Regions from separate parts of the Bacillus sp. WC2503 genome, predicted to be linked through region 2. Evidence: riboswitches for the same ligand, from Rfam matches in the RefSeq annotation. Region 2 holds a riboswitch; the other holds the start of a gene.
The links. Region 2 has a riboswitch for lysine ahead of ACUN26_RS01120 (amino acid permease). Riboswitches for the same ligand answer to the same signal wherever they lie in the genome.

Region 1 (7,823 bases), 820 kb from region 2:
TGACGAGGCAAGCGGTTTATAAGTGGGAAAATGATAAAAGTTACCCTGACATTGATAATTTAATTTTACTGAGCGAAATGTACAACGTTACGCTAGATGAGTTAATAAAAGGGAATCAAAGCTTTAAAGAGAAAATACATATTGATGAAGAAGAGGCGGATTTTGAGAAAGAGAATGAGTTTGGTTTTTATATTGGATGTGGTTTGCTCATTATGAGTGCGTTCATTGAGTATGAAAAAATACAGGTGGTTGTATTAGGAATTGCACTATTCATGATGGTCTTTTACTCGGATGTGAAGAAAATTATTTTCAATGAATATAGATCATTTTTTCAAGGGAAAGAGAGAAACGATATGTGTGATAAGAAGTAAGAAGAGTCAACTATATTTCCTAGGAAAGAGTTTAAAGAATAATTTCATTGTTTTATAATGATTTTTGGATATCGATAATATATTAAAAAGCTGTTTGCGTAGAGTCTTGAAATCTATGCAAACAGCTTTTTATTTATATAGGAAAGAAATAGATTAATATGTTTTTGTAAGTTGCAATAAAAATATTAAATTAGCTCATTTGCACTAAAGGCTCAATTTTCGCCATAAATGATTGATGAAGTGCTTCCACACCTGTTACTAAATGAAGGCGGTCAATAACGACAGACACTTTAATTTCAGATGTACTTACCATTTTAATATGAATATCTTCTTCTTTTAAAGTAGTGAACATATTCGCAGCAACACCTGGATTAGATACCATACCAGATCCTACAATTGATACTTTTGCTAAATGATTTTCATGTTCTACAGACTCATAGTGAAGATCTTCTTGGTTCTGTTCCAATACTTCTAGTGTTTCTTGTAAGTCATTAGAATGGATAGAGAAGGAAAGATGAACAGTTCCTTCATTTGTAATACTTTGAATAATAATATCTACATTAATATGTGCGTTAGCTAACGTAGAGAAAATTATTGAAAGTGAACCTTGTTCCAATCCTTTCACTGTGACACGTGTAATATTATCTTCAAAAGCAATACCTTTAACGATTGATTGTTGTTCCATGTTACATTCTCCTTTTACAATTGTTCCGTTTTCTTGTTCCATACTTGAGCGAACTTCTAAAACGACATGATGATTTTTGGCAAATTCAACAGCACGTGGATGTAATACGCCGGCGCCGAGGTTTGCCAGTTCTAACATTTCATCATAAGAAATTTCATCTAATTTGTAAGCTGTCTTTACAACTCGTGGATCCGTCGTGTATACGCCTGTTACATCCGTATAAATATCACATTTTTTCGCTTTTAGTGCCGCTGCTAATGCAACAGCTGTCGTATCAGAGCCACCACGTCCAAGCGTTGTAATTTCATTTTTTTCACTGATTCCTTGGAAACCAGCTACGATAACAATCGTGCCTTCAGTAAGATAAGACTGAATACGCTCAACGTTAATGTCAGTAATCCGTGCACTACTGTGTACAGATTCTGTCGTAATACCAGCTTGCCATCCTGTTAATGAAATTGCGTTATAACCTTTTGCTTGTAGTACCATTGTTAATAATGAAATAGTTACTTGTTCTCCTGTAGATAGAAGCATATCCATTTCACGTTTACTCGGATTTTCCGCAATAGCGTTAGCAAGTGCTACAAGTTCATCTGTGCTTTTCCCCATTGCTGAAACGACAGAGACGATACTATGTCCTCGTTCATATTCTTCAATAATTAAATTTGCCACATGTTGAATGCGCTCAACACTTCCGACAGAAGTACCACCAAATTTTTGTACAATCGTTTCCATTACGAATTCCTTCTTTCGTCCATTTTTAAGAATAGATTAGGACATATATAAATCCCAATATTCCTGTAGTTACCAGAGAGAAAAACAAAAAACACCATCTCAAATAAGTGAGGATGGTGCTGTTACAGGAAAAGGGAAACAGAAAACGGAGCTAATAAAAAAACCGCCAAAAAAGGAATACCATGAAAATGATATCTCTTTTTTGTAGATAGCTCTTCATACGTACATGTCTGTACATATGACAGTTCTGTTTCTATTCGAAAACAGCCCCAATTGATAAATGCAGAGAAATTTATCAATTTCGGCAACACTTCCTTTCATCCAATTTCATAGACATCTCTGTGTCTCCATTAGAATACTCATAAGTATTGCAACCTCTATCTCACGTTTTAGGCGAGAGTGTTTGATTTATGAAGTTGTTGGTAACATTTGTTTTATAATAATTTAAATTATTCAGGGAATCAAGTGTTTTATATGTATTTTCAAAATTCTTTCTTTTTAGAGATAAAGTTTGTGAAAAATGTAGCAAAATACATATATTACATGTACATTAAAAATATAGAGTGTAGGAGGTCGGAGTATGAAAAGAAAAAGGCCTATTTATGTTGCAACAGAAATGAAAACGACAATAGAGAAATTATGGGAATATACGCAAGAACCAGACCTACATACAGAATGGGATGCTCGTTTTACTGAAATTTCGTATTTAGAGAAAAAAGAGGGAGAACCACAGAAGTTTTTATATAAAACAAAGATAGGATTTGGGCTTGAAATAGGCGGAGAAGGGGAATCGATAGGTGAAATAAGAAAAGAAACTGGTGAACGGATTTCTTCTTTGAAATTTTGGACAGACAATACATTATCACTTATACGAATAGGGCGTGGTTATTGGAAGTATACACCGCATAAAGAGTGTATTCATTTTGAAACGCAATATGATTATGATACGAGATATGGTCGTATAGGAAATGTGATTGATTCATATATGTTTCGTCCATTATTAGGTTGGGCGACTGCTTGGAGTTTTGATGCCTTAAAATTATGGTTAGAAAAGGGGCTTCATCCTAGGTTACTAATTAGAAGAACAATGACGTATTGGCTCGTATGTTTTTTATTTGCTTTTGTATGGATATATCAAGGAATTGTCCCGAAAATAATTTTTAGCCATCCAGAAGAAGTGAAGATGCTTTCACTCATTGGGTCGAATGAAAGCAGTGTATTTATACTTAAAATGATTGGGATATTAGAAATTATTTTTGGTGCCATATGGGTACTTCCACTTCCAAAACGAAAAATATTTATAATGCATATTGTTATGTTAATAGCTTTAACGATAGCAGCAGGATGGACGAATATCGCAAGCTTTACAGGGCCGTTTAATCCAATCACATTAAATCTTCTTCTAATCGGATTATCGATTGTCGGTTATTTGAATAGCTTTGATTTGCCAAGCGCAAACAATTGTAAGAGGACGAGAAAGGGATAAGTGTATGACTAATATTTATGAAAGACTATTAGGGGATTCTTATAAAAAACTTCATCCGAAATTACAGAAACGCTATGAGGTTACAGAAGAAAATAGCTTCGTCGGAGAAGGGAAGATGGATGAAATTTACGGAGGTTCTTTTTTCGTTAAAATGATATTAAAAATTGCAGCCAAGTTCCGAATGTTTTTTTCTGAGCGAGGGCAAGAAGTTCCGTTTACGATACATAATTACGCTGAGCGGGATGAACATGGAAATGAATCTGTACGGTGGAATCGTACTTTTTATTTTCATAATAAGAAAAGATATTTTAACGCCGTTATGCAGCTGGATGAGGAGAAACATGAAATCGTAGATTATTTTGGTGAGCCGCATATACTTGTTTCTACATTGAATTTTCATATTGACGAGGCAGGTGGAATGCATATTTCTTCAAAAAAACAATGGTTTTATATGTTAGGGAGAAAAATTCCGTTACCGAAATTTTTATACGGAGAAGCAAAAATTTTTGAAAGTTATGATGAAGCACTGAAATGTTTTCGAATTCATGTACAAGTACGAAACCCGTTAATTGGTTCGCTTTTTTCATACAAGGGAACATTTGTAGAAAGGGAATAAACGATATGAAAAATATAATATTTGGGCTTGCTTGTTATGTTGTTTTTCTAATATGTGAGTGGTCGAATATAAATCCTGTTGAAGCAATTATATTATTATCTGTTTTATTATTTATACCGATGTCTTTTTGTATTATTGATAAAAGAACAAGAAATGGATCGTATTTATTATTTTATAAATTCGTATCGTTTTTATATCCAATCGCAGCAATTTGCGCAATGCTAGCTTTCGTCACAAATCACTATTTATTTGCGCTAGTTTGGTTTGTATATACAGGAATTGTTGCGTTATTTGGTGTAAGTAGATTGCTAGAAAGAGGATGGAAGCCGTTAGAGGAGACCGTCATAGATAGTGCGTTTATTTATTTGTTTTTAGGTGGTTTTTGGTTTTTTGCTTCAGTAGCAAAACTTTCAATTATGCATTTTAGCTCTGACATTGTTTTACTCACAGCTGCACATTTTCATTATTCGGCGTTTTTATTGCCATTATCAGCTGGTTTAATAGGGAGAAAAAGAGAAAAGAGAAGTAAAGTGTATGATGCTATTATGTTTATCATCATGATTTCACCTATGACAGTTGCAATAGGAATTACATATTTGAGGATATTTGAATTTTTTGCAGTTGTGATATATTTATGTGCTATTTATGGATATGGTATTTACGTTTGGAAAGCGAAATTTAATGCTATTCGTGCAAAGGTTCTCTTAATCATTTCGTCTAGTACGCTCATGGTTACAATTATGTTCTCACTCATATATTCATACGGAAATTTAAAACAAGTACTGACGATTACAATTGCTCAAATGGTTTGGATTCACGGTGTGGTAAATGGTATTGGAGTAGCATTACCAGCATTTGTAGGTTGGATGATTGAAAAGAGTGCTCCAAATTATAAGTACTATGGGAAACCAATGAGTAGATTAAGAGGAAGCGTGAGAATTGGTGGGACATTTTTACAGAATGGAAATTTAGTAGATAGTAAGGAATACAACGGTTTAGTTGATAAAATAAATGATTTTCATAGTGAGTCATTTGACGTGACGAAGGTTCCTTTAAGTATAATTCGTTTTTATGAAAATACAGCAGCGTATGAGTTACAATCGAATATTAAATGGGCTCGTTGGTTCCGTCCATTTGCATTTTGTTATACGAAAATGAGTAAACGAGTAGGACAAATACATTTAGGGATGGGCGATAAGTGGGAAACAATGTATGGTTCTATCATAGGTGTAAATGATGAGAAAGATGGGAGAGAGAATGTAAGGGCTTGGCTAAGGGAAAATGAAGCAGGAGAGTCTATTTTTTTGGCTCTGTATTCAAAACATACGCATAAGAACGAGACATATATGAATATTGCATTGCCTTTACCTTATTCGAATATGACAGGTATTTTAAAAGTATGTAATGATAGCAATGATTTAATCATTACTAGTAAGTTGAGAGAAAATAGTAAGGGAGATGAGGGGATTTATTTACATACTGGTTTCTTTACAATCCGTTTACCGTTAACAGAGATTTTTATCATTAAAGAGGGAAAGGGTCACATGCTAACTGCTCACCATAAAATGTGGATATTCGGAGTTAAGTTTTTAGAAATTGATTATGAGATTAAGAAAATAGAGGTGAAGTAAGAAAAGCTTGGAAGGATTCCAAGCTTTTTTACGTATGGGTAATTGTCATAGCGACTTGTTTATCTAAGTCTCGGTCCCAAACACGTTGAATTTCAAACGTACCTTTTTCAAAAAATAATGGGAATCTTTCTTTAAACCAATCTTGCATAGGAAGATTGAGTGCTGTATCGATTGGCACCCATACTAATTCACCCTCAGGAGGATTAATAAGAAGCTCGCCTTCAAATGAGTCGGTCCAATAGTTGAATACCATATATCGAACATGCCCCTTAGGATTTACATATTCGTCTACCCCTTTAAAAGTTAAATTAGAAACGTGTAGTCCAGTTTCTTCTTTTACTTCTCGTATAGCAGCTTGGACGATACTTTCTGGAAAATCTACTTTTCCGCCAGGAGCTATATAGCCAGGAAAGCCTCGATGATTGGGACGTTTTAAAAGTAAAATTTCATTGTTACGCTGGATCATACACATTGTATAGATCTGGTGCTCGATGTTAGGTGAATTGGAAGGCATGACCATATTTTCTCCCTTGTATTTTTTTTGATAATTTTACCATATATATAGTAGTTTCATATTATAATTTAAAATAGAATATTAATATTTTTCAGATGTTTATTATAGAGTTTATAGTTAAGTGAAAAGAGGTGAGGAAAATGCAGGGAGAAATACAAACCAAAAAAGGTTTAGGATATGTCGGAAAATTACTGTTGCCAGTTAAAGTATCACGGCATTTTAAGTTTTTGTGGATTGGACAATTGCTTTCAACTTTAGGGAGTTCTATAACAATGGTTATTTTGCCAGTCGTTGTTTACTCACTAACTGGTTCAACAGTTGTAATGGGGATGACTATGGCAATGTATATGCTACCTAATATTCTTGCTTTACCGTTTGCAGGGTTAGTTGTAGATCGAATTGATCGAGTAAAATTAATGTTATTTACGGATATAATCCGCTGTATAGTAATGCTATTACTTGCATCACTTATATTTACGGATTTGTTAACGATTAGGCTGTTATATGTCCTCGTTGCCGTATATGGACTTATGGAAGGGATATTTCAGCCAGCATATTCTGCCGTGAGGGCGAAAGTATTCGTACCTGAAATTCGCAATGCAGCTAATGCATTAACGCAAATGAGTAATCAAGGCATACGGTTAATTGGACCAGCACTTGGTGGATTAATCGTTTCAGTTGCATCTGCTGGGATAGGATTTGGATTAGATGCAGCAACGTACTTATTATCATTTTTATGTTTATTATTTTTAAAAGAAATTAAGTTTAAAAAAATAAAATCGATTGAAAAGAGTAAGGTCGATTATAAAAAGGAGTTTATGGAGGGTGTTTTAGTTTTAAAAAGTCATCCGTGGCTTTGGATTACAATCTTCGTTTTTTCTTTCGTAAATATTTGTTATGCCGGCATTATCGTCGTATTAATTCCATGGTTATTTAATATTCATCATCATTTTGAAGCTTACGTTTACGGACTGGGAATGGCATCTTCTGGTGGCGGTGCTGTAATTGCCGCATTAATATTTGGTGGGAAAGAGCGGTGGCACAAGAGAGGGTTACTGGCCTATGGAGGTGTTTTAATTAGCGGCTTCGCTCTATTAGTTATGCCTTTTATTTCTTGGGCGCCTGCTTTAATATTCTTAATGGCAATTGAAGGATTCGGTATGATGATATTTGGACTCATTTGGGAAACGAGTTTACAAGAGCTCGTACCGGAAGAAGCTTTCGGAAGAGTAGCAAGCCTTGATATGTTAGGTTCTTTTGCTTTATTACCATTAGGATATGTAGTTGTTGGTTGGTTAGCGAATGTAATAGGCGGAGAGGTAACTATATTAATGCTAGCATTATTCGTAATCTTTACAATTGTAATAGCGCTATCTGTCCCAAGTATTCGTAAGTTTGATTAAAAATTTGGATGAATAATGAAAGGAGTTATCTTATATGGTTGTAGATTGCTTCAACGAATTTTTAGAATCGGAACTACAAGGCGAATATGTTGTAAAATAACAGGTATTTAATACGAAGAATTTTACTGTATATATTGTGACTCCTGTTGATAATAAAATAGAGTATGAACGGTTCATATTATTGAAGCATCTTTCTAATGAAGAGTCTTCTGTACATATATGGGAAACATGTATTTGCAAGAAAGCAACGAAAATGGCAATTGCAAAAGAAGTGACAGAAGCAATCCAATCGGATTTCATAAAAAAAGACTAAGCCATACTTAAAATAAGGCTTAATCTTCATTAAATACAAATGTTTGTTTCATTTTTTTACCCTCATTTA
Region 2 (7,823 bases):
GTATAAAATATAAGGCGAAGGCACCAATCAGCCCTAAGCGAATATATATACCGAAATAATCATTCCCGCGTAAAAATGCTAGTGTATGTAAATAGAAGAAAGTTGCTCGTTTTTTATGTAATAAAGGTTCAATCCAATTTGTAAGCCATTTTCTTTTGTTTACTTGCTTATTAAGTTGCGGAACATCGGTGAAGATGCTAGCAAATTGATAGAAACGAACGTTCATTTTTTCTTCTTGTTCAATTATGTAATCCCACGGTATTCGTTTTGTAGGCTGTTTTTTCGTATATAGAAGTAGGAAAGCAAGTAGTAAGAGCAATCCACCTAATATGAGAACATGTGCCGAGTAAAATAGCATGTAAATGATTAGGGCGTTACAAGCAATACGAATAATGAACCATATGTTTTTTTCATGGCTATCACGCCACATCCAATATATGTACATGTTCCAAGCTTTCGTAATCATTAAAACGATAAAGATTGTACATAAGAACGGTACAGTTAATTGTAATGATTGCATAGCAAGCGGAACGAGAATAAGGAACGTAAATAATAATGGGAAAATCTGAATGATGTAATTATATAGAAGAGATTTTTTAAAATAAGATGTTAGTTTCTCTTCTAATGTAAGCAAATAGACAGCATCAGGTTTTTGAATAAAGGTGCGAATGGGACATCTCATTATAATAAATGTAAGAACGGTCGTTATGAGTATGAGAGATATTCCTTTAGAAGGAGATGCTTTTAGAAACTGAGCATAATAATATGCGCCAACGCATGAAATAAAGATAAAGCTATATAATAAACCGTTAATCATACGTGCAAAGTATGTAATGATATTTTGAATGTGTTGTTGGAAGCGACTGCTCCATAGTGATTCGATTGACATGTTTTTCACCTCTTTGTTCTATTATATATGTTTTACAAAAGAAAAAACGAGCAAATTGCGTTATGCAACTTGCCCGTTTTTCTTTTCGTTATTTTTTTTCTGATCACGATTCATTAATGGATAGAAAGCAAATCCAATTACGAATAAACCAATTCCGAGAAGGAACGTTTTTATATCGGATGCACCGGTTTTAATAACCCATAGTGCGTAGCAAAGTGCGATCACTGCGACTATACCATCTGTAATTCTTGCCCGCATTTCATTTTTATATGTTTCACCAGTTGCGACTAATTTTAACTGGAAGATCGGTGAAACGAGATATGGAATGAGGTAGGCCAGTGTTGATACGGTAATAACGAATGTATAAGCTTCCGCAATAGTTCCTGATAATGTTGAGAATAAGAATACTTGCGACATAATGTTTGTTAATCGTAATGAGTAAATTGGACTTCCTTTTTTATTTGTTTTTGTGAAGAAGGAAGGGAAGAAACCTTCTTTTGCTGCTTGATACGGTACTTCTGAGCTTAATAAAATCCAGCCTAAGATAGAACCGAATAGGGAAGTAAGAGCAAGTAATGCCATCAGTTTCCCGCCGCCATGACCCATTGCAGCATTTAGTGCATCTGCTAACGGACGTTCAGAAGCTTGTAATGTATCAACGTGAAGGACACCCATTGTTAAAATTGTAATTCCTAAGTAAATTGCAACTGTAATAAGTAATCCCGCAACTGTTGCCCGTTTTACCGTTTTTGGAGAAACAGCCCGGTTTGATAAAAGAACGGCTGATTCAATTCCGATAAACGCCCAAAGCGTTGTAAGAGCGGCTAAATTTACTTGTGAAAGAAGACCGTGTGATACACCTGATTTATCGATCATCGGTGTGTACCATTGTCCAAACTTAGAAGCTTCGAATGCAAATAACGTAACGACGATAAATAAAAGGAATCCAGTCACTTTCGTTGTTGTTGCTAAGAAGTTTAGCTTTCCAGCTCCGCTTACACCATTAGTTAATATAATATGAGTTCCCCAAAGTAAGATGGAACAAATCGTAAATGTAATTAGTTTTCCGACTTCTATGTTAAACGAACCGATTGAAAATAGTAGTCGCGTATCTTTCATAATTGGGAAGAAAAGTGATAAATATCCCGCGAAAGATGTAATGATGGCAACGTTACTTGCCCAGTTTGCAACCCAATATCCCCATACCATACTGAAACCAGCCATTTTTTTCTTTTTTGGTGTTGAGAATAAAGCATATGCATGACTTTGTGGTCCTGTCGTTAAATCAGGACGACGAATTGCTAAATTACCAAAAACAAGAGCTAGCATTAAAACACCAAACCCTGTTGTTAACCAAGCTAAAGTGACACCGAGTGGGCTTGCTGTTTGTGCCAACGTACTTGGCACCATGAAAATCCCAGCGCCAACCATATTACCGACAACGAAAGCTGTTAGTACCCAAAAGCCCCATTTTTTTTGTTGCATAGAAAATACCTCCAAAGTTAGTATAACCAAGTCAAGCGAGGAGATATGTATGTCTTCCGATTAGAGAAGAGAAGTCCCAAACAAAACAAAAAAAGCACGTAATCTGCCGCTACATGCTTTCTATCTTATAAGAAACCCACGACATACCTCTCGATAGCTCTCCACAAACGAAACGTTTGTGACAGTTCTGCACTTATTAAATGCAGACCCAGCAAGTGTGCATGGTGGACACGACTTACTTCGGCAATCATTCCTTTCTCATTTCTTCATCAATGCCACTACATCTCCTGAAATGATACTCTTAATGACTGCAACCTCTACCTCACCGAGATACGAATGAGGATTTAAATATTAAATTAACGTATTTAAGAGTAACAAATGTATTTTTATACGTCAATGGATATAGTAATAATCAGATTATAGAGAAGAGTTTGTGATTAAAAGAGAGAGGGATTATTATGTAATATTGAATTTTCATAATATAATAAATGTTATTGACGCTAGAAGATTGAGAAGGGGATGAAGTATATGTCTGTATGTCATAAACATTCAGTAATAGGTGTGCTAGATTCGGGAGTTGGGGGATTAACAGTTGCGAGTGAAATTATAAGACAATTGCCTAAAGAGAGCATTTATTATATTGGTGATAATGAGCGTTGTCCGTATGGGCCAAGAAGTGTAGAAGAGGTACAATCTTTCGTATTTGAAATGGTTGAGTTCCTCAAACAGTTTCCGTTAAAAGCGCTAGTGGTAGCATGTAATACTGCTGCAGCTGCTGCATTGACTGCGCTGCAAGAAGCACTGTCTATTCCGGTTATTGGCGTTATACATCCGGGAGCAAGAGCGGCAATTAAAGTGACAAAGAAAGGGGAAATCGGAGTAATTGGAACTGTAGGTACGATACAGTCTAATATGTACGAAAAAGCATTACACGAGCTTGATACATATTTGGAAGTGCATAGTCACGCGTGCCCGACTTTAGCTACAGTTGCAGAAAATCAATTAGAAGATACAGCATATGTAACGCAGCAAGTGAAACAAGCTTTACTGCCATTAACGAAAGAAGATATAGATACGTTAATTCTTGGGTGTACGCATTATCCACTTTTAGAGTCCTATATAAAAAAGGAACTAGGAGAAGATGTAACGATTATTAGTTCTGCAGAAGAAACAGCGATAGAATTAAGCACAATTTTACAGCACAAAGGAATCCTGTCTGACAATTTGAATCCGAAGCATCGATTTTTTACAACAGGCTCTGTTTTATCATTTGAACATATTGCTGAGCTTTGGCTAGGATATGAAATTTCTGTAGAATGTGTGAATTTACCTATGGAAAAACAACTCGTGAAATAAAAAGAAGCTGATCTAAAACTAGATCAGCTTCTATATAAGATTAAACTAAGTTCAATACAGTTACTTTTTCACGTGTCATAGACTCAAGGCTCTTACGAATACCTTGTGCGCCCATACCTGAACCTTTTACACCGATGAATGGGAAGTGGTCAGGGCCGCGCTCTGTGCGTCCGTTAATTTGAACAGAACCAGTTTCGATTTTGTTAGCAATTGCAAATGCTTTGTTAATGTCTTTTGTGAAGACACTTGCTTGTAAGCCGAACTCTGATTTGTTAGCAATTTCAATTGCTTGCTCATCTGAAGAAACGCGGATGATTGGAAGGATTGGGCCGAATGGCTCTTCCCAAGCAACTTTCATTTCTTCAGTTACGTGGTCGATTAATGTTGGGTAAATTAAGTTACGCTCACGTTTGTTACCGATAACGATCGTAGCACCTTTTTCTACAGCGTCGTCAACTAAGCCTTGAACGAAGTCAGCAGATTTATCGTCAATTAATGGAACGATTGTGCTGTCTTGTTCTGGAGATCCAACTGATAGTTTAGCTACTTGCGCTTTTACTAATTCAACAAGCTCGTCCGCTACGTTTTCGTGTACAAGTACACGTTTAATAGCTGTACAACGTTGACCAGAGTAAGAGAATGCACCGCTTACGATATGGTTTGCAGCATCTTGTAAGTCAGCATCTTCACGAACGATACCAGGGTCTTTCCCACCAAGTTCTAGTACAAGTGGAATCATTGAAGCTTTTTTCGCTAAATGTTTACCTGTGTTTGTACCACCTGTGAACGATACCATATTGATACCTTCGTGTTCTACTAAGTAGTCACCAATTACAGAACCGCGTCCTGTAGCTACGTTTACAAGACCTTTTGGAAGGCCAGCTTTATGAAGTGCTTCAACCATTTTAATACCGCTAATTGCACCTTGAGTTGCTGGTTTGAAAATAACAGCGTTACCCATAATTAATGCTGGTGCAAGTTTTGCAGCAGATAAGTTTACTGGGTAGTTAAACGGTGCGATTGCTAATACAACACCAAGTGGTGCACGTTGGATAATCGCAAGTTTTGATTTTGTTCCGCCAGGGAAGCTATCGCCCATCATGCTTTCTCCGTGCATATGTAGAGCTTCTTCAATTGTGTAACGAATGAAATCAGCTGTACGAACAACTTCTTTCTTCGCATCTTTATATCCTTTACCGACTTCTTTCATAATAATATCGGCAATTTCATCTTGCATATTTACGAGCTCATCAGCCCATTTATATAAATATTTTGCGCGATCTTGTAGAGAAGCTTCAGCCCATGATTTTTGAGCTTCTTTTGCAGATGCAATTGCTTCATCTACTTCTCCGCGAGTAATTGCTTGTACTTGACCAATTACTTCGTGTAAGTATGGAGATGGAATGTCGATTGTTTGTCCTGAAGAGCTTTCTCTCCATTCTCCGTTTAAATAAAATTTGTACGTATTGCTAGTTGTCATGATTAGTCCTCCTAAAATAGCAACTTGTAAGAGTGAGTATAAGGTGATTGTAGGGGGTTTGATAATATTTTTCAAATGAAATGTTTGTGAAAACGATTTCTTATTCTTTTTTTATTTTGTATGCCCTTTCTTACAGAAGATTCCCTTATTTCAAACTGCTTTATCTCGTCATAAATCCTCTTCATTTTATCGTGATTGGTATCTATTTTCTTCAATTTGCAAAAAAAACAATTGACAGAATACTCAAAGAAGTTATAAGATTATAAATGGAAAATAAATGAAAGGGGTGTGCGTAATGATTGTAATCGTAAATGTAATGGGCTTAGCTCTGTTAAATAACGGAAAACATTCATATCATTACGCAACCCGTACGGATATATAGGGCATTTTTGTCTTATAAAAAGCGTACGTTGCGTATATCGTAACGTACGCTTTTATGCATTTTTGTGCATATCGTCAAGCGACGGTATGCTTTTTTTTGTCCAATTTGCTTGTTTCCATACTTTGTATGGTTACTATAAAACTGAAATTTGGAAGGTGGAAAAATGTGATGAGATTGTATGGGTTACGAAATGTAAATGTGATTGGTTTGGATAGCGGATAAAGAAATGAGAGTGGAACGAAAACGAGAAGGGAGAGGTTACATTGTTTTCAGTATTACTAAAGTTAAGATGGTTTTTTAAAGAGCATTGGAAGAGATATAGTATCGCAATTGGTGCGCTTTTAATTGTAAATATAGTTGAAGTCATTCCCCCAAAAGTACTAGGGGTTACGATTGATAATATAAAAACAGGAACGTTAACGAATGCAGCAATTATGGAGTCTATTCTTATTTTAATAGGAGTTACGATAGTTGGATATGGCCTTACTTTTGTTTGGCAGCATCAATTATTTGGAGGTGCGTTCGTACTTGAGAAGACGATGCGCTCGAAATTTATGGGGCATTTACTCAAGATGACACCGACGTTTTATCAAAAAAATCGTACTGGCGATTTAATGGCGAGAGCAACAAACGATTTAAAAGCAATCGCTATGACAGCTGGTTTTGGTATATTAACGCTTGTAGATTCTAGTTTATATATGCTTACAATCGTTTTTATGATGGGATTTACAATAAGTTGGGAGCTTACATTAGCGGCCCTTATACCGCTGCCAATTATGGCATATGCGATGAATATATATGGAAAGAAATTGCATGAAAGGTTTACAGTTGCGCAAGATGCGTTCGGTGATATGAATGATAAAGTACTTGAATCAATTGCTGGCGTGCGCGTGATTCGTGCATACGTACAAGAGAACGCAGATCAGGAAAGATTTCATCATTTAGGAGATGACGTCTACGAAAAGAATATGAAGGTAGCAAGAATCGATGCGTTATTCCAACCAACTGTGAAAATGCTTGTCGGTCTTAGTTATTTAATTGGTTTAGTGTACGGTGCATACCTTGTATTTCAATCAAAGGTGACACTTGGCGAACTAGTTTCCTTTAACGTGTATTTAGGGATGATGATTTGGCCGATGTTTGCAATTGGCGAATTAATTAATGTTATGCAAAGAGGAAATGCTTCGTTAGATCGTGTGAATGAAACGTTAGCATATGAACCAGATGTAAAGAATCCGAAAAATCCAAAGCTTGTACAAGATCCTGATTATATTCAGTTTGATGAAGTTTCTTTTTCCTATCCTTCATCAGCTGAAGAAAATTTAAAAAAGGTTTCTTTTACATTAAAACAAGGAGAAACGCTAGGGGTTGTCGGAAAAACAGGAAGCGGAAAAACGACGCTCGTACGTCAGCTTCTTCGTCAATATCCGCTTGGAGAAGGGGATATTGCAGTTTCTGATGTGACATTAGATAAAATGACGAGTGATAATGTACTCGGGTGGATTGGATATGTACCTCAGGAGCACATTTTATTCTCAAAAACAGCGAGGGAAAATATTTTATTCGGAAACAGGGAAGCGACTGAAGAAGAGCTCGAGAAAGCCATTGAAATTGCTGCGTTTACAAAAGACTTAGAGTTTTTACCAGAAGGATTAGAAACGCTCGTTGGAGAGAAAGGTGTTTCGTTATCAGGAGGGCAAAAGCAAAGGATTTCGATTGCGAGAGCGGTTATTCAAAATCCAGAAATATTAATTTTGGACGATTCGTTATCAGCTGTCGATGCTCGTACGGAAGCGGCGATCATTGAAAATATAAGAACGGAAAGAAGCGGAAAGACGACGATTATTACGACGCACCGTTTATCTGCCGTACAACATGCAGATTGGATTCTCGTTATGGATGACGGCGAAGTTATGGAAGAAGGCACGCATGACCAGTTACTTCGAAACGGAGGCTGGTATGCTGAGCAGTTTGAAAGACAACAAGGTGAAAATGAGAGTGCGGATAGTGGGGTGAAAATATGAGTGTTTCAAAACGATTGTTTCAATATGCGATGAAAGTAAAAGGGACGATTTTTGCAGCGATGGCGATGTTATTTATTTTCGTTATCGCTGAGCTTGCCGGTCCGTTCGTCGCTAAAACGATGATTGACGATCATATCGTCGCGATAGAAAAATCTTGGTATGAGACAGAAAAGAGTGAAGATGCTGTTGCATATAATGGCGCCTATT

Region 1: another riboswitch for lysine. It lies ahead of ACUN26_RS05480 (aspartate kinase); the one in region 2 lies ahead of ACUN26_RS01120 (amino acid permease).

The regions. Positions count from the first base shown of each region.
Region 1 is NZ_JBQYMD010000001.1:1,019,856-1,027,678, forward strand. It holds gene ACUN26_RS05475 (helix-turn-helix domain-containing protein) at 1-371, shown strand, start outside; gene ACUN26_RS05480 (aspartate kinase) at 562-1,791, opposite strand; lysine riboswitch at 1,993-2,179, opposite strand; gene ACUN26_RS05485 (DoxX-like family protein) at 2,372-3,277, shown strand; gene ACUN26_RS05490 (DUF4166 domain-containing protein) at 3,282-3,893, shown strand; gene ACUN26_RS05495 (YndJ family protein) at 3,899-5,524, shown strand; gene ACUN26_RS05500 (8-oxo-dGTP diphosphatase) at 5,553-6,038, opposite strand; gene ACUN26_RS05505 (MFS transporter) at 6,179-7,441, shown strand; partial or broken gene ACUN26_RS05510 (hypothetical protein) at 7,476-7,754, shown strand; gene ACUN26_RS05515 (hypothetical protein) at 7,774-7,823, opposite strand, start outside.
Region 2 is NZ_JBQYMD010000001.1:196,583-204,405, forward strand. It holds gene ACUN26_RS01115 (ABC transporter permease) at 1-889, opposite strand, end outside; gene ACUN26_RS01120 (amino acid permease) at 950-2,374, opposite strand; lysine riboswitch at 2,521-2,702, opposite strand; gene racE (glutamate racemase) at 2,903-3,730, shown strand; gene gapN (NADP-dependent glyceraldehyde-3-phosphate dehydrogenase) at 3,771-5,210, opposite strand; gene ACUN26_RS01135 (ABC transporter ATP-binding protein) at 5,856-7,616, shown strand; gene ACUN26_RS01140 (ABC transporter ATP-binding protein) at 7,613-7,823, shown strand, end outside.